DNA from 2 places in the Lysinibacillus sp. Y5S-8 genome. Region 2 is predicted to be linked to the other one. Evidence: a T-box and tRNA genes for the amino acid it is inferred to sense, from the RefSeq annotation. Region 2 holds a T-box; the other holds one or more tRNA genes.

Region 1 (11,828 bases), 1.5 Mb from region 2:
GGATACCCGCCATTTTTTCGAAATATTGTTTACCGATGAGACCTGCATGGTAGCTCGTGCCTGCCGCAATAATATATAAGCGATCCGCTGCTCTCAATGCCTCTAAAATCTCTGCGTCAATTGTTAAATCGCCATTGTCGCCTTCATACGCTTGAATAATTTTACGAATTACAGTTGGCTGCTCATCCATTTCTTTTAACATATAGTGAGGATAAGTTCCTTTTTCAATATCGCTCATATCAAGCTCCGCTGTATATGGTGCACGCTCTACTACAGAACCATCTAATTTTGTAATTTCTACACTTGCTTTGTGTACAATTACAACCTCTTTATCATGAAGCTCCACGTATTGATCCGTTACTTGTAGCATAGCCATTGCGTCCGAAGCAACAACATTGAAGCCTTCACCAATACCTACTAAAAGTGGTGATTTATTTTTTGCAACAAAAATAGTATCTGTCGCTTCAGCATCTAATAATGCAAGGGCATATGAGCCATGTAATAGAGATAAAGTTTTACGGAAAGCTTCTGCTGTGCTAAGACCGTCTTTCACAAATAACTCTACTAATTGCACAATAACCTCTGTATCTGTATCAGATTTCATCGGAATGCCTTTTAAATATGTTTTTTGTAATAAATGATAGTTTTCAATAACCCCATTATGCACAAGTGTAAAGCGTCCTGATGCACTTTGATGTGGGTGAGCATTTAAACGATTGGGTACACCGTGTGTTGCCCAACGTGTATGACCAATTCCAATTTTTGCTGCAACTTCCTCGTCCACCGCTTCACGTAAGTCTGCAATACGTCCTTTTTCTTTAAAAACTGTTACACCTTCTTCATTACGTACTGCAATACCAGCTGAGTCATAGCCGCGGTATTCAAGCTTCTCTAAACCCTTTAATAAAATTTCCTTTGCATCTGATTCACCAATATATCCTACAATTCCACACATAAATTCTCGTCCTCCGATATTGTCAATTTCATGCAATGACAAAATAGACCTCATCCTATCGAAGTTTTTTGAATGTACGAGCGATGCTTTATTTTATATTTAAAATAAGCACTCCCTTACATGCAAGCCACCCACTCATTCAGCCAACTGATTAGAGTTTTTTTCGATAGGTGAAGCTTCTTTGATTTATCTATTGCTTTTACTATACCTTCTCCATTTTCTGTACATTCAATCACTTAAATGCTTTCAAAATGAAAAATGACAATCGGGTATGTCGATTGGGAGGCATCCGCCGAATTTTCGATAAACCTCCACCTCGTCTGCTGAAGATCTTGTCGTCCGATTTCTTCAGCTCAGGCGCTATAATTGTTTTCCGATTTTGCGCTTTCTTTCCTCCTTAGCGCTCGTTAAAGGATAAGGTCGGACCTCGTCATCTTCAACTTCTCCATCATACTCAATCATATGCTATCCGTCAAATTTTCGTTATAAAAAACACCTAATCCCCATGCTTTTTCGTGACAAATATGTAGACAAATAATTAGTTGCTATGCTAAATAAAGCGGAGTAAATTCTACAAAAAGGCACAAGCAATTGACTGCTTGTGCCTATCTTTTATTTATTGTCTAATAATTTAACTATTTCTCTATTAAAGGCTGGAAGATCGTCTGGCGTTCTACTTGTTACGAGCTGCTTTTGACAGACGAATACTTCTTCATCATGGAATATTGCCCCTGCATTTTCTAAATCCACTTGAATGGATTTATAGCCTGTGGCATCACGACCATTCAGTGTCTTAGCTGTAATTAGCAGCTGTGGTCCATGACAAATAGCAAAGGTCGGCTTCATGTCATCCATAAAGGATTTTACAAATGCCACTACACGATCATCTGCTCGTAATATATCAGGTGAAAAACCACCAGGAATAAATAACGCATCAAATTCTGAGGCGTTTACTTCCTCAATTCCTTTATCTATTTTCACTGGCTCTCCATGTTTCCCCTTAACTTCCTTACCTGCTTCGGTATCAATTGTTACGAGCTGATGCCCAGCTGCTTCTAGAGCTTCTTTGGGGCTTGTAAACTCAATGTCCTCAAACATATCTGTTATCACTGTAGCAATTTTAGCCATATCAATTAAACACTCCTTGTTATTGTGACTCCTTACTACTGTTCCCCATCTCATTCATTTCAAACATTCTTTTTAAACAAGAAAAACTCGATTTCCTGTTATGGAAATCGAGTTTCTATATTTATTCTGCTAAGCCCATTTCCGCACGTACTACTTCCGCAATACGCTCAACAAAACGCTCACAATCTGTTTCTGTTGCTGCTTCCACCATTACACGTACAAGTGGTTCAGTCCCTGAAGGGCGCACTAGAACACGACCATTGCCGGCCATTTCAGCTTCTACCTCTGCAATGACAGCAGCCACCTTCGCATTGTCAGTCACAGCATGCTTATCTGTTACACGTACATTGACAAGACGCTGAGGGAAGATTTTCATTTCAGCAGCAAGCTCTGAAAGCTTTTTACCAGTCGCTTTCATAATGTTGACAAGCTGGATGCCTGTAAGTAATCCATCACCTGTTGTATTAAAGTCTAGAAAAACAATATGCCCTGATTGTTCGCCACCTAAATTGTATTCTTTGGCACGCATTTCTTCTACAACATAACGATCACCAACAGCAGTTTGTACACTTTGCATACCGTTGTCAGCTACAGCCTTGTAGAAGCCCATATTGCTCATAACTGTTGAAACAATCGTTTGCTTTTTCAAGCGGCCTACCGCTTTTAAATACTTACCAATGATAAACATAATTTGATCGCCATCAACAATCTTACCATTCTCATCTACAGCAATTAATCGGTCACCATCTCCATCAAATGCTAAACCAACATCTGCACCCTTTTCAATAACAAATTTAGCTAGTCCCTCTGGATGTGTAGAACCTACACCATCATTAATATTTAAGCCTGTTGGAGAAGCTCCCATTGTAGAAATGTCAGCTTCTAGGTCCGCAAATAAATGTGTAGCCAATGCTGATGTAGCTCCATGAGCACAGTCTAGTGCTACCAGGATACCATCAAATTCCTCATCCACGGTTTGCTTTAAGTATTGAATATATTTTTGACCACCTTCGAAATAGTCACTTACAGATCCTAAATCGGCTCCAATTGGGCGTGGTAGTGTATCCTCTTGTGCATCAAGCAACACTTCAATTTCCGCTTCTTGAGCATCCGTTAACTTAAAACCATCGGGACCAAAAAATTTAATGCCATTATCAGCAACTGGGTTATGTGAAGCTGAAATCATAACGCCTGCATCTGCGCTCATAATTCGAGTAAGGTATGCCACACCTGGTGTTGAAATAATACCAAGACGCATTACTTCTACCCCAATCGATAAAAGACCAGCAACAAGTGCACCTTCAAGCATCTCACCTGAAATACGTGTGTCACGACCAATTAAAACCTTTGGACGATCAGTTGCATCTTTTGTTAAAACATAGCCACCGATACGACCTAGTTTAAATGCAAACTCTGGTGTTAATTCACTATTCGCGACTCCACGGACGCCATCTGTTCCAAAATATTTACCCATTCTACTTATTCTCTCCTTCAATGCAAGACCGTGTCTCATGAGTCACTATCGCCCAAAAGACACTTGTCCGCTTACTTTTGGAAAAGTCTGTTTTTATTCATTCATTCGGTAATTATTAATATCTCCTCAATCGATTTGTTGGTGACTCCTGTCCTAACTACTCACCAGCACAAACCACGATTGGATTTTGATTTAGAATCAAAATAAAATTATAGTCAGATATTGTTTAAGAATCAATATCTTCCGTTTCCTCAGATGATGTATTTTTATCAGTAGTAGTACTATCATCCGTCACATCTGGTTCTTCAGTTGGAGGTGGCGTTTCCTCTGTAGAAGCTGGCGTTTTCTGTTGTTCTTCTTGCTCTACTTTTGTAATATCTGCCTTCACTTTTATTTTCTTGTCAGATATTTTTGTCACACCATCTGGTAATTTTACATCAAATTCATATGTTTGAGACTCAGTAATTTTTGACAGGTCAACTATAACTGGAATTTCTGTCAAACCGTCAATAATTGATTTTCTACCATACACTTTTATCATCCTTGGCGCAAATGTTAACGAATTGATCGTAATGTCTTGTGCTGCTTGCCCTGCTTCTTTCAGGACCACTGGAATCTCTCGACTATATTCTGCTATATCAACTTGAACCTTCACAGTTTCAGGCTCTATCGTCACATCTAACTTGTTTAGATCTCGATCTAATACTTTTACTGCCGCATCCTGCGAGAATGATTGCTTCAAGCCTTGCTCACCTGCAACAGTAGCTTTTACATAGCTAATGCTTTCAATAGCACTTTTTGCACCTGTTACGTAAACGGTTGGTGGATCAGCAGTCATATCTTTTAAAATATAGCCTTCTTCGATTAGTCTATTATTCATTTCAGGGTCCACTCGGAACTCTTTCGTGACCTTTTCCTCAATATTCACATGAATAGTTGCAGGGTCTAATGTAACCTTTAACTTATCAGAAATATTTTCGTATTGTAGCTTTACATCATGCTCCCCAATCAATAGATTACTTAAATCGACAAATACAGAGAAATCTTTTGTAGCTCTTGTTTTTATAACAACAGGCATTGGCCCTTTTATCTTCACATCTACTGTTTCAGGTAAGCCTGTTACAATCAGATTTTCATTATCATAGTAAACATCTACTGGTACATCTCGAATAATATCCGTCTGTTCGGTCGTTGTTGTTGTATTGATTGGAGATAACTCGGTACGAACTGAGAAAAAAAGCAAAAATGCCAAAAATAGCGCGATGATTCTTAATACCCAAGGGCTATCCATCATTTTATCCATTCTTTTTCCCCCTCCAAGTCAACTTAGAGGCAGCATTTGACTCTTGTGCTGAACCGAACCACATTTTTCGTAATAGTGTTTCAAACTCCTCTAGAGAAAGATTACGGTGGAGATTACCATTTAACGTAATACTAATTGCACCTGTTTCTTCTGAGACAACAATTGTAATAGCATCCGTAACTTCACTTAAGCCAAGTGCAGCACGGTGACGTGTCCCTAACTCCTTTGAAATAAATGGACTTTCAGATAGGGGTAAATAACAAGCTGCTGCTGTAACTTTATCTTTTTGCATAATAACCGCTCCATCATGAAGTGGTGTATTCGGTATAAAGATATTAATCAGCAGTTCTGATGAGATTTCAGCATTTAGTCCTATACCCGTTTCAATATATTCATTAAGACCTGTTTCTTTTTCAATAGAAATTAACGCACCGATTCGACGTTTAGCCATGTAACTAACAGACTTCTTCATCGCCTCAATGAGCCTTGTTTGTTCTTCTTCTTCTTGACTTGATGAACGCTGGAATAACTTTCCTCGCCCAATTTGTTCTAAACCACGTCTGATTTCTGGTTGGAATATGATAATAATCGCTAAGAAACCAAACTCAATGACCTGTTGTAACATCCAGCCTAGAGTTTGTAACCCTAAAAGGTCTGTTGCAAGTCGGGCAATAATAATGACAAATATTCCCTTCAGTAATTGGACAGCCTTCGTACCTTTAATGAGGGTTAAGACTTTATAAACAACGTACCACACGAGCAGTACATCAATGAAGTTAATAACAATATTCACAGGTGTTAAATCCGTGAAATGTTCGATAATTTGCACGTGGCATCCCCCACTTTTCATTGCGAATCCATACACATTCAAGTATATCACATTCTTAACAAATGTAACTTTTTTCAAATAAAAAGTCTACTCATAAGAGTAGACCTTTCAGCCTCTCACGTGCACTATTTTTTAGGACGTATAGAGTGTTATTTAGTTTCATCTTTTTCCTCAAATGTCATGGCCGTTTTTACAGAATTTTTAATCGTATACCATAACCATTCAAATACTTCGTCAATTTCCTCAATTTTGCCTGAAACTACCGCTGAAGATGCCATATATTGCCCGTTAATTACTGTGACATTGCCATCAACTTCACCTTCAACAACCAAATCACCATTTTTAACAACAATATCGCCCTTCACTACTTCTCCTTCAGGTACAATCACCGTTTGACCATCAACAACTAAGTTTGGTTGTTTAGTCACTGAAAAATGCTGGTCATCCATAAAGCTACCCATCAATGTAGCACTCATGAATAAGCAAAATACCGCTGCTGCCACAAAGAACGGATGCCGGCGTATCCATTTTTGTATACCTACTCGACTTTTTGGTTTTGGTAAACGAGCCATCACTGCTGCTTCAAAATCCGGAGGCGCTGTAATATGGGAAGCACTCTTCACAAAGGCGATTGTTTCACTCAATTCTTGCATCAACTGTTTACAATCATTACATGTATGCAAGTGTTGTTTCAACTCTTGCTCATGCTCACGACTAATGTCACCGTCTAAATAATCATGCATATAGTCTATAATATGCTCTGGACAAGTATTCATGACGCTCCCCCTCCTACAGATTGTTTAATTGCTTACGTAATGCCTCACGTCCGCGGTGAATCCTCGTTTTCACCGTTCCAAGCGGCATATCTAAAATCTCGCTAATCTCTTGTAACGATAACTCTTCTATATATTTCAATACTATAACCGAACGGTATTTATCCGGCAAACGTCCAATTTCATATTGAATGCGATCTTGCAGCTCCATTTGCTCTAACTGCTCCTCTGGTAGCTGGTCGTCTGCTGCGATTTGCGAATACATATCAAGCCCTTCTGTACCAGCTACTTCTGCATCTAAATAATAATCCGGTTTCTTTTTGCGAATACGGTCAATGCAGAGGTTTGTCGCTATGCGATAAAGCCACGTCGAAAACTTTCTTTTCTGATCAAAAGTATGCAAATTCATATAAGCACGCACAAAAGCTTCTTGAGCAATGTCTTCAGACTCTTGTTTGTTGCCTAACATTCGATAGCATACTTGGTACAGTTTGTGCTGATAGAGACTCACAATATCGGCAAATGCGTTTTGATCGCCTTTAAGCACTTGTTTTATTCTCTTGTTTACTAACGCATCCATTGTGTTGACTTCTCCACCTTTACAACTGTCTTATACTATACGACCTATCGATAAGAAAAGTTTCGTTTTAATTCAATTATAACAAAAGATTTTTATGCAATGTGGCAACAGGCAATTTTTTGTCAAATTTTCTTTAAACTAGTGTCTCTCCGAATAAAGATCCCATTAATGCAACAGCCACATTTGCTGTTGTATTCTTTTCATCTAAAATTGGGTTTACTTCTACAAACTCTGCTGATGTTAGCATCCCTGATTCTTGTAACATTTCCATTGCTAAATGACTTTCTCGATACGTAATTCCTCCAGGAACGGGTGTACCAACTCCTGGCGTGTAAAGCGGATCTAAGCCATCTAAATCAAGTGATAGGTGTAAGCCATCAACATTACGTTCTTTCAAGTAAGCAAGTGCATCTTCCATGACACGCGTCATACCAAGTCGATCAATCTCGTGCATTGTATATACTTTAATCCCTTGTTGACGAATTAACTCACGCTCACCAGGATCTACTGAACGAGCTCCGATAATAATAACGTTCTCTGGTTTAATTTTCGGTGCGTAATTACGAATTTGCACTAAGCGCTCATGACCTAGTCCAATACTAACTGCTAATGGCATCCCATGGATGTTGCCAGATGGTGTTGTTTCAGGTGTATTTAAATCTGCATGAGCATCATACCAAATAACGCCAAGATTTTTATAATGCTCACCTAATCCAGCTAGTGTACCAATAGCAATACTATGGTCACCGCCAAATACAAGTGGGAACTTATTTTGTTCTACTACTTCATGCACGCTATTAGCTAAAGCCGTGCTAACATCTACAACTTCCTCTAAATTCAGTAACTTCTCATCGACAGGTGCGTCTGCAAGTTTTTGACTGACACGAATATCCCCTTGGTCTTGTACTTCATGTCCAATAGCCTCCAAACGTTCCACAACGCCTGCATAGCGAATCGCGCTTGGCCCCATATCTACACCACGACGTGTTTGTCCATAGTCTGTTGGTACTCCAATAATAGAAATATTAAGTTTATTCATGTTTTTATACCCCCTAAAAGTTATAATATTATTGTAAAGCCTAGATACCACTTGGCTCAACTAGACAAAAAAATGCATATTTATTCAATTTTTGATAACATAAAAAAATCTCCTACTGTTTTCAGTAAGAGATTAGTTATCTGTAGTTATTATAACACTTTTGAATATACTTTATTCTAAAAAAGTGAGCCATGAAGGACTCGAACCTTCGACCCTCTGATTAAAAGTCAGATGCTCTACCAACTGAGCTAATGGCTCATCAAAGAAAAATGGCTGGGGTACTAGGATTCGAACCTAGGCATGACGGAATCAAAATCCGTTGCCTTACCGCTTGGCTATACCCCAATCATATATAAAACTGGTGGAGGGGGACGGATTCGAACCGCCGAACCCTAAGGAGCGGATTTACAGTCCGCCGCGTTTAGCCACTTCGCTACCCCTCCGAAATAACACAATAATGGTGGAGGATGACGGGCTCGAACCGCCGACCCTCTGCTTGTAAGGCAGATGCTCTCCCAGCTGAGCTAATCCTCCATAGAAACAGGTGTTATGTCACAGTTTATTTTTCTTTAGAAAGCCTATGTTTTAAATGGTGACCCCTACGGGATTCGAACCCGTGTTACCGCCGTGAAAGGGCGGTGTCTTAACCACTTGACCAAGGGGCCAGTATCACGTCTCAAACAAGACAAGATTTATAATAACATCATTTCTTAATAGTTGCAATACTTTTTTATATTTTTTTATGTATAACAGCTTCTTAAAAATGGGCAAAAAAATGGCTCCGAAGGCAGGACTCGAACCTGCGACAACCTGATTAACAGTCAGGTGCTACTACCAACTGAGCTACTTCGGAACGATACTATTCAATTCGGTTTTAGACAACCTCTTAAGTACATTTATTATTATAGCAAGCATTATAAATTATGCAACATATTTTATAAAAATTTTTATATTTTTTGTCGAAGTAGGTTTAAAAATTAATCCAAAAGCATAATAGTGCTCTATTAAATCTAATATTTCTATTTTGCGTGCTAAATATTCTTGCTGTATATTATTGCAATTGTTAAAATAAAAATAGTTTTAAGAATTTTCTATCAAATTTCCTGGGGGAGGAATATTCGGATGGTAATAAATGATTTAATTGCACCTGAATTTTATAATATCACAGAGGAATTAGAAAAGTTTTCACAAGATAGTGATCGCCAAGCAATACGCTGGTTAAATACGCAACAAGAGAGACGAACAGTTTCCTATGTAGAGCTTGTCCAAAAAATGAATCAATACGCAAATGCTTTTACAGAGACAGGACTTCGAAAGGGAGATCGCGTTCTAGTTATTATTCCTCGCCTACCAGAAGCCTATTTTGTTTTTCTTGGCTGTTTAAAGGCTGGTATCGTGCCTATTTCATGTTCAGAAATGCTACGTGCAAGTGACTTAGAATATCGAATGGAGCACTCTTCTGCTAGTGCAGTTATTGCCTATGAAGCATTTACAGGTGAGGTTGACCAAATTTCTTCTACTGTAGACACATTAAAGAACAAATTAGTTATTGGTACTGCAAAAGGCGATTGGGCTTCTTTAGATGTACTGGCAAGCACACAGTCAACTACATTTACAGCAGTAGCTACTAAACGTGATGACATGGCGTTCCTTTCCTATACATCTGGGACAACTGGGAAACCTAAAGGTGTAGTACATTCACATGGCTGGGGATATGCGCATATTCGAACAGCTGCTTCAAAATGGCTCTGTGTACGTGAAGGCGACTTAGTATGGGCTACAGCAGCTCCTGGTTGGCAAAAATGGATTTGGAGCCCATTCTTATCTACAATCATGCTTGGTGCTACTGCATTTGTTTATCATGGTGGATTCGATGCAAAAACGTACCTTCAGCTCATGCAAGATGAAAAAATAAATGTCCTTTGTTGCACACCGACTGAATATCGTATTATGGCGAAAATTGATAATTTGCAAGACTATAATCTTTCATCCCTCCGTAGTGCAGTCTCTGCTGGTGAACCGTTAAATCGTCCAGTCATTGAAACATTTATGAATCGTTTCGGGCTAAAAGTACGTGATGGCTATGGACAGACAGAGAATACATTATTAATTGGTACACTCGAAAACACTGAATTACGCCCTGGATCCATGGGTGTTCCAACTCCAGGTAATATTGTACGTATTATCGACAATGAAGGAAATGAAGCACCTGTAGGAGAGGTTGGCGATATTGCCATCCACAAATCCTCACCAGCTCTATTTAAGGAGTATTACAAAGAGCCAGAACGAACGCAAGCTGCATTTCGCGGTGATTGGTATATTACTGGCGATCAAGCTAAATGTGATGAAGATGGGTATTTCTGGTTTGAAGGTCGTGGAGATGACATTATTATATCTTCTGGTTATACGATTGGTCCATTCGAAGTTGAAGATGCATTAAACAAACATGAAGCTGTACAAGAATGTGCAGTTGTTGCTGCACCTGATGAAATTAGAGGCCATATTGTGAAGGCCTTTGTTATCCTACGAGAGAGCTTCAAAGAGCGAGATGAAGCCGAGTTAACAAAGGAGTTACAAGAGCATGTAAAGGCGTTAACAGCACCGTATAAATACCCTCGTAGTATTGTTTTTATTGATGAGTTACCAAAAACAACATCCGGAAAAATTCGCCGCATTGAACTACGAGCTACCACTGTTCAAACTCATTAAATATCAAAAAAGAAGGCATTCCATTTAAGGCATGCCTTCTTTTTTATATTTTATAAATCATCTCAATTTATTAGTTAGCTTAAGTAAAAAAAGCCACTACTGAGTGTATCAGCAGCGACTTTTTGCGCCTAGCGACGTCCTACTCTCACAGGGGGAAGCCCCCAACTACCATCGGCGCTAAAGAGCTTAACTTCCGTGTTCGGTATGGGAACGGGTGTGACCTCTTTGCCATCATCACTAGACTATGGTCGGCTTTCAATATACATCGCATTTCTTCGTCAGCTTCTGTCGTTCAGTCAGTCACGTACTTGAGTACGCTCCTTCCCTCTCTCCATTGCTTCCTCGAACTACTCGTATCTTGAAACCCTTCATAAAAGAAATTATTCTTTCAAAACTGGATAAACGGTTCATTGAATGGTTCAAACATTTTTGGTTAAGTCCTCGATCGATTAGTATTCGTCAGCTCCATGTGTCACCACACTTCCACCTCGAACCTATCTACCTCATCGTCTTTGAGGGATCTTACTTACTTGCGTAATGGGAAATCTCATCTTGAGGGGGGCTTCATGCTTAGATGCTTTCAGCACTTATCCCGTCCACACATAGCTACCCAGCGATGCCTTTGGCAAGACAACTGGTACACCAGCGGTGTGTCCATCCCGGTCCTCTCGTACTAAGGACAGCTCCTCTCAAATTTCCTACGCCCACGACGGATAGGGACCGAACTGTCTCACGACGTTCTGAACCCAGCTCGCGTACCGCTTTAATGGGCGAACAGCCCAACCCTTGGGACCGACTACAGCCCCAGGATGCGATGAGCCGACATCGAGGTGCCAAACCTCCCCGTCGATGTGGACTCTTGGGGGAGATAAGCCTGTTATCCCCGGGGTAGCTTTTATCCGTTGAGCGATGGCCCTTCCATGCGGAACCACCGGATCACTAAGCCCGTCTTTCGACCCTGCTCGACTTGTAGGTCTCGCAGTCAAGCTCCCTTGTGCCTTTACACTCTACGAATGATTTCCAACCATTCTGAGGGAA
Region 2 (11,828 bases):
AATATGGCATCTTTAATAAATAACTTAAACGTCTTCCTAACGCACTTTTCCCACTGCCCATAAAGCCAACTAAATATATTTTTCGCAATTTGGATCACCTTCTTATAACTACGATTCTACACTGTCTGACAAAATTTGTCCTAATAAATTTATCGTAGTTTGAACATTTAATTTTTCTAGCCCATCATATGTTCGAAACTGCATTTCATAAGACATACAATACGCAAGAACAAAAGTAGTTACAAAAAATAATAATGCAATTGCGATCAAAAAAATAGCCCCTCTGTCATTTTTCAATAATTGGCACATAGAAGCTTCGCTCCTTTTGAATACCGCTAGTCATTTCGACAGCTACCGTCAGCATGTTTTCTGTATAGTTAAATTGGCATTTATTAATTCCGATTAGCATGGGAACATGTCCACCATTTATTTGCTCACGAATAATATTAGGATAGCAATCAATATGATGGATTGTATTTGCAGTTTGAAAGCTCACTCTTTTTCGATCTTCCCGAATAGCAAACGCAGAGACATTCTGTAGAGAATGATTTACATCATAAACAAATAGCTCCCACTTTGTTTGTTCATCTGTTAGCATGGTTGATTTCATTTCAGCAAACCATAGCATAATAAGAACAAAAAGATGAGATATTAGCACAAAAACAACCAATTGAAATATGGCTTCTATTAATGTATAGCCTTTGTCATTCACGGACTTCACCTGTATCTTGTATACATTTTTGGCGCAGTTCACGCATGTTTTGAAAACGGACACAAATTTGTTGTCCATCAAATTCCCAATGATACTCTACTTGTTCAATGGTCCTAGAGCCTTCTGTTTGCTGTACTGCCTGATATTGCTTTAAACCTTCATAGGCAGTTTCAGCTGCGATGAGTTCTAGTTTTTTATTTGTAAGATTCGTCTTCATCGTATAGGTAAGCGGTATTAACGACATACACAATATTGTTAAAATCCCCATAGCTAAAATGGTTTCTACAAAAGAATAGCCTGACTCATTCAACTCTAGCTCTCCCTCGTCCTAATGTAATAACGACCTTTTTCTTTCCTTGAGGGGTTTTAAAGGCAATGGTTCCAGCTGACATAACATTTCCTTTAGTATTATAACTAAGTGTATGAATAGAACTTTCTGCGTTCAAAAACTCGACTCCTTTTGGAAAAGGACGTTCATATAAAATGGTATAAAAATCTTTTTGAATAACATAACGCTTACTGGGACTTATTATTTTCATTGCTATATATTGCCGTTCATTCATGCTATAGGTTTGAATATACTGAATATCTAGTTGCATTTGCGTAAAAAATTGTTCCAATTCCTTTGCTTCTGCTATTTTGAATGAAAATTTACTAACAATCGCTGTTAAACTCATGACAAGAAACAAGACAATCAATATTTCAAGAATTGTGAAACCACCATTTTTATTATGTTCATCAGCTATTTGACCCTGTTTCCAAATCTGCATTGGCTAGTCGTACCTCTCCCTCATTCGTGATGACTATTTCAGCTTTATTTGGGCAAGTCGTTTCATGTTCTTTTAAATAGCCTTTCATCACTAGATCATCTAATGTTGGATAGGTCATAAAATCTACTCGATAGGCCTCGACCTGCCCTTGTACCATAGATATATAAGCCTTACAGCCCTTCTCATCAATGGTAGCAAAATGCTTCGTAACATTTGGAATCGTAATTAAAATAAGGATTGAAATGATTAATAAAACAATTAGCATCTCGATTAAAGTGAACCCTGCTTGTTCGTTGATACGTTTCATCTTTTCCCTCCTAAACTAATTCAATCATGTGATAGATGGGTAATAATAAACTGACATAGGCAGCTACTATACAGACTGCTATGAGGATAAAGAAGGTTGGTTGTACAAATGCTAATACTTTTTGCAGAAGTTGTTCCTGTTTTTCCAGTAATAATTCGCTATACAACACTAATTCTTTTCCTAAATAGCCGCTTTGCTCACCGTGCTCTACAAAAACAGGAAAATCCTTTTGAAAAACAGCTAGTCTCATTACGGCAAGTGTTAGTGACTCTCCAAAAATAACCCTTCCTTTTATGCGCTGCGAAAGAATTTGCAGAAAAGGTTGAAGTTGTTGTTCTTCTAAAAGTTGGAGGCTAGCTTGTAATGAAAATCCACTTTGTAGTAAGCTTCCTAAATAAGCGGCAAACTGTCTTGTTAATATCAGTCGCATATAGCGTTGAATAAAGGGAATCTTGAATAGGATGGTGAGTTGATGTGCAGTAGGCTGTCGATTGAGATAGAGACGAACAATAAATAAACTGCCTGTTGCGATGAAGATGGTGAGGATGACTACATCAGGGACATGTAATAACGTAGTGGACAACGTAATACTTGTTTCTGTTTCTGCGGTTCGGCCGGCTACCAGTCTTTCGATGTTTGGTAAAAAGATGGTACGAAACACCAAAAATAATAACAGCAAAAATACGATCAGCGTGACAGGATAGATCAGCAGCTTTATGAGCTTTTTCTTGGTCATTTCACTTACCTTTATTTGCTTAGCTACACCTTGTAAAGCTTCTATCATATGACCATTGTTTTCTGCTATCTTGATGGCCATTAAATAATGCTTGCTCAGCTGTAAAGTTTCAAGTATCCCTGCAACCCCTTCCCCTTGCTTCAGTTTTTCATCAATTTGCTGCTGCATATCTTCATGCGCCTTTATATGATGAGGCAATAGCATTGAAATGGCCTGAGGAAATAAATATCCCTCTTGCATTAACACGCATAATCGATTAAAAAATTGTGCCTGCTCCCTTACTCGCCATTTTGTCGCCCTACTATAATAAAGCAAAACATTATGGATGTACGTTTGTAGGTGCATAAAAGCTCTCCACTAATTCTTTTTGTCCCATTAATGTTAATTCATAAGGGAGTTCATAGTTGACCTTTTCTTTAATCGCAGAAATGGCTCTTGTTAAATGAACATCCTGTAAAATTTCATATACCGCACGGCGCTCATCTTGTACTGCTGAAGTCTGAACAAGTATTTGTGCCACAATACCGATAATCGTTTGATGAAGCTCCTCTATCGACACATCTAAGTCCATTAAACGATACAGGCAACGAATGGTATCTTTTGCATGAATGGTTGAGACAACTAAGTGTCCTGTTAAGGCAGCTTGGATGGCAATTTCCGCTGTCTCTTTATCTCGAATTTCACCAATCATGATAACGTCAGGAGAGTGACGTAAAATGGCTTTTAGTCCCATAGCATATGTAACGCCCGCTCGCTCGTTCACTTGAATTTGAAGTAAATTTGCTTGGCTATTTTCTACAGGATCTTCTAAAGAAATCACATGCCGATTTAATTCTGTGGAACAATAGTGGATTAAGGAATAGAGTGATGTAGATTTGCCAGAGCCTGTTGCGCCTGTAAAAAACAGAAGACCTTGACGATGTTGCACAAGCTCCATTAAATTGTGTGCAGCACTTTTGGAATAGCTTAATGACGTTAGTGGGAATGTATGATTTTGGAGAAGTAAACGGATAATCAGGCTTTCTTTTAAAAAGACGGAAGGCAGTGTGGATACTCGAAAGGCGTATGAATTGTGTTCCATTGCTTTTTGAAAGGAACCGCTTTGAGGTTTTCGTCGTTCACTGATATCTAATGCCGCAAGAAATTTATAGTAGGAAATCATTCTTTCTGCAAGTTCATTTGGTAGCTCACCAGCTTGGAGTAGCTTATCATATTTTCGAAAATAAACCTGATATCTTTTATTACCTGGAACCAGTAATAAATCGGATGCACCAAAATGATAGGCCTTTAGTAAAAGTTGCTCACATTTTTGTTCAACAACTGTTTCAAAATTCTGCATATATGCACCTCACTTCTAGTTCATTCGAATATGACCGCTCTATTCGTTATTTCCTAGTATAAAGAGGAAAATGCCACGAGAAAAGCCCTTTTCTAAAAATAAAAATTTGTTACATATTTTCCTGTCAATCATGTTTTTTGCTATAAAAATGTGGATAAAGTGCAGTTTCCCACTAAAAAAGAAGATAAATGCATGAAAAAATTAATATTTATGCCGAAATGAACTGTATCTTTTTCAATAATACAATATAATAGAATGAACATGATTATTTTCCTAGCACTTGGTAGACGAACATAATTTTTAAAAAAATTTAAAGAGGTGAAGCGCATGATCCATCCATTGAAAATTACTAGTACATTAGCCGATGAAACAAGGTACTCTATTTATGAGTACATATTGCAAGAGAAAAAAACAGTCACAGTACAACATATTGCTGATCAATTCGGCATCCATCCAAACGTTGCTCGGCTTCATTTAACAAAGCTTTCAGAAATCAATATTATTTCTGCGGACTATGTCAAAACAGGCAAAGGTGGTAGACCTGGACGTGTTTATAAAGCTTCAGAGAAAGGCGTATCTCTAACATTTCCAAGACGCGATGAAGATCGTTTATTAAAATGGACGATCCAATTAATTGAAGACATTGGACCATCTGCCTTAACGAAGTGCCAAGAAATTAGCTACCAAGACGGATACCAGCAAATGAAAAATTATATCAACGCTGAATTAACATTAAATAATTCTCTATCCTTCGATGAAAAGCTTCAGCTGTTAACGGACAATGCCGCTTTAATTGGCTATATTCCACAAATTCAACAAACCGAACATGGCAAAAAAGTGACCTTCTCCATCTTCAATTGTCCTTTCCAGGAGCAACTTACTTCGCATTCTGATATTGTTTGTTCATTACATGAATCCTATTTAAAAGGTCAATTAGATGCATTGTTTACGAACAATGAATTTGTGCAAATTGAAAGTATGATACATAATTGCGATTTATGTAAATATGAAATAAACGTGACAGAAATCGAAAGCTAGATTAAAAATCCATTTGTTTGTCACAAAGACGGAGAAGTTCCAGTTTACAGACACCTTTCATATCATTTATAATGAGTAAGAGATTATTGTGTCGTGGGCAAAAGGAGGGGAAATCTTCATGGATAATATGTATAAAGTTATGGCATTCTGGACAGGTATTTTTGCCGTTATGTTCTACCTTGGTGGTATGAACGAGGTATCGCTATTATTCTTAGGTAATACAGGTTTATTCTTATTATTAGGCTTCTTAAACCTTTCAGAACGTATGTACATGTACATTTTCGGAGCATATTTAACTGTATTCTTCGCTGGCTTCACGTACTATACAACATTCATTCACGTACCTGGTGGCGGTCATTAATACAAAAAAAATCGCGTATCTCACAACTGCTGAGATACGCTTTTTTATGCGCTTTGGTTATTCCTTTTTAAAATCCATTTAAGAAAGGATTTGTCTCCATTTCTGCGCCTACTGTTGTATAATTTCCGTGTCCAGGATAAATAATAGTATCCTCGGGTAGTGTCAACAATTTGTGATGAATGGATGCTAATAATACTTTTGTTGAGCCACCTACTAAATCTGTACGTCCCACACCTTGTTCAAATAACGTATCTCCAACAATGGCAAAACCATCATTATCAAAAACATAAGAAATACTACCAGGTGAATGTCCAGGCGTAAAAACAGCTTGGAAAGCAAAATTACTGATCTCAAATAGCTGTTCTTCTTTAATAATTGTGTCTTGCGCTGGTGCTGCTACCCTATAATCTGGTAATGCAGCATATTTACTAGAGCCATTCTTCGTTGGATCTCCTAGCCAGCTAACTTCCTTTTCATGAATCCATACAGGAATATCAAACACTTCGCGTACAGCATCTACAGCCCCTATATGATCAAAATGGGCATGTGTTAAAAAGATAGCAAGTGGTTTTAAGCCATTGCTACGAATTGTTTTAATAAGACGCTCTGCTTCCTCACCTGGATCAAATATAATACATTCTTTTTCTTTATTCGATACGATATAGCAATTCGTTTGAACAGGTCCAAGAGAATAACTTCGTACGTTCATCATAGTGATCACCTCAACTTTCTATTATACAGGCTTTGCCACAATTTGACGATAAATGTTCATAGTTTACGCTATTTTAGTTCTCGACAAAAACAAACAGAACGTTTACAATTAAGGAGGAATATTGTTTGCGACATTCATTTTCTGATGTCGAAAGGAGTGTCTATTTTTAATGAACTTATTAATGGTTATTTTTGGTCTAGTAGCGATTTTAGCTGTAGTTGGTACATTCCAAGCAATAAAAGAAAAGAACCTATTAAGCGTTGTTTTCAACTTATTAAGTGCCGCTGTATTCGGATGGTTCGTCATCATGACGATTGTTCACAGTGGGTATCCACCACAATTACACTAAAATTCAGACAAAAAAGAGCAGTCTCCCTGGAGATTGCTCTTTTTTTGTATTTATTATTTATTTAATTTAAGAAATCGTTTCTTACCAATTTGAATGACATCATCATTCATTAGCACAAGTGATAAATCATCCATCACTATTTTTTCTCCATTCAAGGATACTCCATTTTGCTTGATTAACCGCAGAAATTCACTCTTACTATGAATATAATCCATTGCCACTAGTTGTGGGATAATATCCACTATTCTTTCCTTATCAATTTCTAGGAGCAGTATAGGAATATTTTTTGGTATTTCCTTTCTTTGAAATGCAGCTTGAAAATAGGATTTAGCTTCCTCCATTGCTGTAGTCCCATGGTATAAGGCCGTTATAATTTCTGCTAACTGTAATTTTACATCACGGGGATTCTCTCCCATTTGCAGTCTATCTTGAATGGTTTGCACTTGTAGTGGATGCTCATCTGTTGCCAGTTCAAAATATTTGATGAGTAAGGCATCCGGTACTTCCATTACCTTTTTAAACATGACCTCTGGCGCTTCACTGACACCAATATAATTGCCAAGGCTCTTACTCATTTTTTCAATGCCATCTAAACCTTCGAGTAATGGCATAAAAATGGCAATTTGTTTTTCTAACCCCCGTTGCTTTTGTAAGGTGCGTCCCATTAAAATATTGAATGTTTGATCTGTTCCCCCTAATTCAATATCGGCCTGTAGCTCTACAGAATCATATGCTTGCATAAGCGGGTAGAAAAATTCGTGTATGCCAATTGGTATTTGCTGACGGTACCGTTTTTGAAAGTCCTCACGTTCTAACAGTCGAGCAACGGATGTCATGGCTGCCAGCTGAATGACTTCTTCAAATGACAGCTTTGCTAACCATTCACTATTGAAACGAATAGTTGTCTTGTTCATATCTATCACTTTAAAAATTTGCTCACAGTATGTTTTAGCGTTTTGCTTGACCATGTCATCACTTAACGCGACACGGCCTTTTGCTTTACCCGTTGGATCACCAATACGCCCTGTAAAATCACCGATAACAATGACCGCCTGATGCCCTAAATCCTGCATTTGCTTTATTTTCCGTAGAACGACTGCATGCCCTAAATGAATATCCGGGGCGGACGGATCAAGCCCTAACTTAATGATTAAAGGCTTCTGCTCCTTATAGGATCGCTCTAATTTTCCGAGTAATTCCTGCTCATCAACGATTTGATCAGCACCCTTCTTAATTATCGCTAATTGCTCTTTTGGTGTTAAAAACATATGAAACATCTCCTTGTAATATTAAATATTAATATTGCAAGCTCTATAAGAGTTCACTAATCAACTACGCCTCAGCGTAAGAGGACGGCCAAATCAAGATAAACACTCAGGCTGTAAAGGCATAAAAAAAGCCCTTAGGAATAATCCTAAGGACGTTCATGAACGTGTTACCACCTTTTTTCGAGAGCTATTCACACAGCCCTCCTCAATAAGTACAGCCATAGCGATACTTTTGCAATGATTACGGATGCAACCCCGTCGTAGCCTACTAAAATTTCGGTACGCAGCTCCAAGATGTATTCACTTTAATGTCCCTTGCGCCTCTCAGCAACCGGCTACTCTCTGTCAGTTCGATTAAAGCTACTCGTTCTTTTCCATGCCTTTCACTCTTATACTCCGAAATGCAAAAACAAATCTTCGTTATGCAGATATTTAAATTTATTATAATTGCTTATAGTAATTTGTCAATCAAAAAAAGAAAAGAGAGACCTCAACTTGAGATCTCTCTTTTGTTATTTGACGGAATCCTGTTTTAAATTACCTGTCTTCTCATCATAGAAACGTAGCAGGTCTCCATTTATGATAGCATCGGAATTTTCCAGCTCCATTGTCGCACGATCAGCATATGACTGGCATGGCTCACCATCTATTTCTTCGCCAGTTGCTTTGTCATAGCAAGCTTCTCCAGCATAAACATATTTATCTGTTATAAAGCGTCCATCACGGAAGACAACAAAATCCTCATGTTCTGGAGAGAATAAATCTGCACCCATTTGCATGTCTTTTGACGTTTCAACGCCAAGAAGATGTAAGATTGTTGGACGTAAATCCATTTGTCCTGAAATCTCTGTCATTTCTTTACCATCGTCAGATCCTGGGATATGGATGAATAAAGGCACTTCTTGAAGCAATGCATTGTCCATTGGTGTAATTTGTTCTTTTCCTAAATATTGTGCCATCGCTTTATTATGGTTTTCAGAAATACCATAATGGTCTCCATACATTACGATAATAGAGTTATCATAAACACCTTGATCTTTTAACTCTTGGAAGAAGTCTTTTAAAGCTTCATCCATATAACGTACTGTCTGGAAGTAACGATTTAATGTACCTGAATTTGAATCATATTCAGGAATCATAATATCTTCAGGATCCAAAGTGAATGGATAGTGGTTCGTTAACGTAATTAATCTTGAATAGAATGGCTGTGGCATGTCTTTCATTAAAGCAGCAGATTGCTCTAAGAATGGTGTATCTTTCATACCCCAGTTGACAGCTTGCCCTTCTTCAACCGTATATGAATCTATATCGTAGAATTTATTAATTTTTAACGATTGATACATGATATCACGGTTCCAGAATGATTTATTATTCGGGTGCATGACATTTGTAAAGTAGCCATTTTCTCCAAGGCGTTCAGCCATTGAATTATACGTATTTCCACCATGCGTGAAGAATACAGCGCCACGACCTAATCCAAACAATGAGTTTTCAACAATAAACTCTGAGTCAGATGTTTTTCCTAAGCCTGTTTGGTGATAGAAGTTACTGAAATAATACGTATCTTTATCTTTTGTTAAAGAGTTTAAGAATGGCGTAATTTCATGACCATTCATATCATTATTGATGACAAAGTTTTGTAAAGACTCCATCGACACAACAATTAAGTTGCGACCTTTATATTTCCCAAACATCTCTGGGTTAACGGCAGCCTGATTAGAACGCACATAGTTGTTTACTTCAACTAATTCACTGCCATCCGCTAATGCACGCTGAGCAGAAGATTTAGTTTGAATATAAATATCATACAAATGGTAATTGTACGTACCAATATTTTTTACTAATAATTCGCGGTCAAAACTACGTGTTAATAATTGTGGACGCTCTGTTTCAGCTAATCCTAAGTTTAAAAATGAAATTGCGACTGCTAATACAAAAAATGCACGTCGGAATTCAATATTCACTTTAAATGCTTCTTTCATTTTCGGTAAAAATTTATTCGCTAAGATTAAAATAACGACATCAATGAAATATAATACATCCCATGGCTCAACAATGGCTGCTACTGATGTTCCTAAGTCACTGAAATTACTTGTTTGGAATAATACTGGTAGCGTAATAAAGTCATTGTAGAATCGATAGAACGCTACATTTCCGTATAAAACAATGGATAAAATAACGCTGACCGTAATCAGATAACGATTTCTAGCTTTTGCTGATTTAAAGAATAGTGATAAACCATACGTAAATAGCAAGAAGCTTAATGGATTAATAAACAAAATAAATTGTTGCATTGCATTTTCAATTTTCATCTCAAAGCTTGTGTGGTAAACAATGACCGTTTTGATCCATGTTGCTATAATTGCTAGTATCATAAATGAATGTTTAGGCCACTTTATTGATTTCATTCCTAACATCCTCCCTACTTCCTTACAAAAAAATAATAATTTTTTACATTTTGTTACGGAAACAAAATATATCTTAATCCTTTTTTAACAGATAATCAACACATATCTTTTGGAAATTTTTTTCTCCGCGCTCTTTTTATGCACCAGACATCTATATATACGTTTTGGAATGTAAAAAGTTTCTTAAAAACATAAAAACAGCGGAAATCCACTGTTTTTAAGAATATTACATACTTGTTACATTATTTTCACAATACTCCATTACATTATATTTTAAACATTACTTTTTATTCTCTTCCATACGAAGTTTTGTTGTTTCTTGTCGAATTAGTAACAATGCCATTTGATAGTCTTTTATGTCTAGTACATTTGCTTTATAGAGCTCACGTATTTCATCCTCCATTAACATCAAATCACCAATGGGATCACGTGTATAAATAAAAGTACCATATGTTTTCAAAAGTCCATAAATATCTAACATTTTATCCATTTTCGCTCGCTCCTCGTTGTGCTAGACAATCAATACGTTCTGTCGGTGTCACAATGATGTCTACTGGGCGATCATGCTCCTCGGCTGGAACACAATCAATGATTTGCTCATCAAAGAGCAGCGACATCAGCTTCCCTTTTGTATAGTTTAATACATAGCGGTCATAATAACCACCGCCATAGCCGATTCGATAGCCATTACGGTCAAAAACAACGCCAGGCACAAGGATGACATCCATGTCATTTGCGTCAACTAACTCACATCTTGCTGGAATAGGCTCACGCAAATGCATATATACAGTTTCAAGCTGGGCAAATGAATCAATAATGTAAAATGACATTGCTCTTGTTTTTGGATGACATTTCGGAACAGCGACCTTTTTACCAAGTCGCCATAATTCTTCAATTAAAAGAATGGTGTCGACTTCTGGCTTATTTGAAATGGTCATGCCAATTATATTTGCTTCTATTATATATGATTCCTGTAGCACCTTTTTTACGATAGCTAATGATTGATATTGATAAGCTTCATCAGTCATTGTCGCAAGAGCTTGTCGCATCTTATTTCGTAATGTTGTTTTATCCATCCAGGCTACCTCCTATATCATCATACTTCGTATCCTTACACCCGAAATGATTTCATAAAATGTAGAAAGCCAAAACCACTTGTGGTTTTGGCTTAATGAGCGATTACTTAGTTTCACGGTGAAGAGTGTATTTCTTCTCGCGAGAGCAATATTTTTTAAGTTCAAGACGCTCTGGATTGTTACGCTTGTTCTTTTTAGAAATGTAGTTACGTTCGCCGCAATCTGTGCAAGCTAAAGTAATGTTTACGCGCATCATTAACCCTCCCACTCTATATCAAGAATTAAAATTTGAGCATGATTTATACGACTAACCTATTATAACATAAACTGAAAAAAAATCTACCTTCATTTCATATTAAGTTTGCATATGGTAAAATATCTTATAATTACATACTACATTGAGGTGAAACTATTGGATTTATCCATCTTATTAATGAGTATCGGCATAATTTTAATCATCCTATCGTTCTTTTTCAAAAATAGCTCGAAAAAAATCGAAAAAGATGTCGAAGAATTATCCATCTCGATCTTCCAAGAAACAAATAATTTAAAGCGTCGCCTAAAAATTGTCGAGGAAGAACTTTTATTAGAGCCTGAATTCCAAGTGAAATCAACATCAGCTCCGAGTCAAAAAGGACAAAACCCTAAAGTTCAACAAGTCATGCAAGCTGTTCAACAGGCTGCACAAGCGTCAAAAATTGCACAAACGACAACCCAAGTCAAACCGATTCATCAAATTATTGTTAGTCAGG

Evidence for each region. The T-box of region 2 lies ahead of tyrS (tyrosine--tRNA ligase). A T-box ahead of a tRNA ligase gene usually reads a tRNA of that ligase, here a tRNA-Tyr.
Region 1: it encodes a tRNA-Tyr, which carries the amino acid that the T-box ahead of tyrS (tyrosine--tRNA ligase) is inferred to sense. The anticodon was not compared.

Annotation. Positions count from the first base shown of each region.
Region 1 covers NZ_CP145889.1:4,458,915-4,470,742, forward strand. Annotated here, with positions in the region: gene glmS (glutamine--fructose-6-phosphate transaminase (isomerizing)) at 1-955, opposite strand, end outside; gene V6670_RS21845 (type 1 glutamine amidotransferase domain-containing protein) at 1,568-2,083, opposite strand; gene glmM (phosphoglucosamine mutase) at 2,205-3,557, opposite strand; gene V6670_RS21855 (CdaR family protein) at 3,784-4,860, opposite strand; gene cdaA (diadenylate cyclase CdaA) at 4,853-5,689, opposite strand; gene V6670_RS21865 (anti-sigma factor) at 5,839-6,465, opposite strand; gene sigW (RNA polymerase sigma factor SigW) at 6,479-7,042, opposite strand; gene rocF (arginase) at 7,176-8,081, opposite strand; tRNA gene V6670_RS21880 (tRNA-Lys) at 8,267-8,339, opposite strand; tRNA gene V6670_RS21885 (tRNA-Gln) at 8,352-8,426, opposite strand; tRNA gene V6670_RS21890 (tRNA-Tyr) at 8,441-8,524, opposite strand; tRNA gene V6670_RS21895 (tRNA-Val) at 8,540-8,615, opposite strand; tRNA gene V6670_RS21900 (tRNA-Glu) at 8,672-8,746, opposite strand; tRNA gene V6670_RS21905 (tRNA-Asn) at 8,858-8,934, opposite strand; gene V6670_RS21910 (acyl--CoA ligase) at 9,204-10,790, shown strand; rRNA gene rrf (5S ribosomal RNA) at 10,917-11,032, opposite strand; rRNA gene V6670_RS21920 (23S ribosomal RNA) at 11,220-11,828, opposite strand, start outside.
Region 2 covers NZ_CP145889.1:2,981,772-2,993,599, forward strand. Annotated here, with positions in the region: gene V6670_RS14410 (shikimate kinase) at 1-88, opposite strand, end outside; gene comGF (competence type IV pilus minor pilin ComGF) at 287-712, opposite strand; gene V6670_RS14420 (type II secretion system protein) at 705-1,022, opposite strand; gene comGD (competence type IV pilus minor pilin ComGD) at 1,015-1,482, opposite strand; gene comGC (competence type IV pilus major pilin ComGC) at 1,451-1,789, opposite strand; gene comGB (competence type IV pilus assembly protein ComGB) at 1,800-2,870, opposite strand; gene comGA (competence type IV pilus ATPase ComGA) at 2,845-3,864, opposite strand; gene V6670_RS14445 (helix-turn-helix domain-containing protein) at 4,192-4,902, shown strand; gene V6670_RS14450 (DUF2626 family protein) at 5,021-5,263, shown strand; gene V6670_RS14455 (MBL fold metallo-hydrolase) at 5,331-5,975, opposite strand; gene V6670_RS14460 (DUF2759 domain-containing protein) at 6,145-6,324, shown strand; gene tyrS (tyrosine--tRNA ligase) at 6,378-7,592, opposite strand; T-box leader at 7,738-7,978, opposite strand; gene V6670_RS14470 (LTA synthase family protein) at 8,105-10,000, opposite strand; gene V6670_RS14475 (YqgQ family protein) at 10,281-10,490, opposite strand; gene V6670_RS14480 (5-formyltetrahydrofolate cyclo-ligase) at 10,483-11,076, opposite strand; gene rpmG (50S ribosomal protein L33) at 11,180-11,329, opposite strand; gene V6670_RS14490 (hypothetical protein) at 11,444-11,828, shown strand, end outside.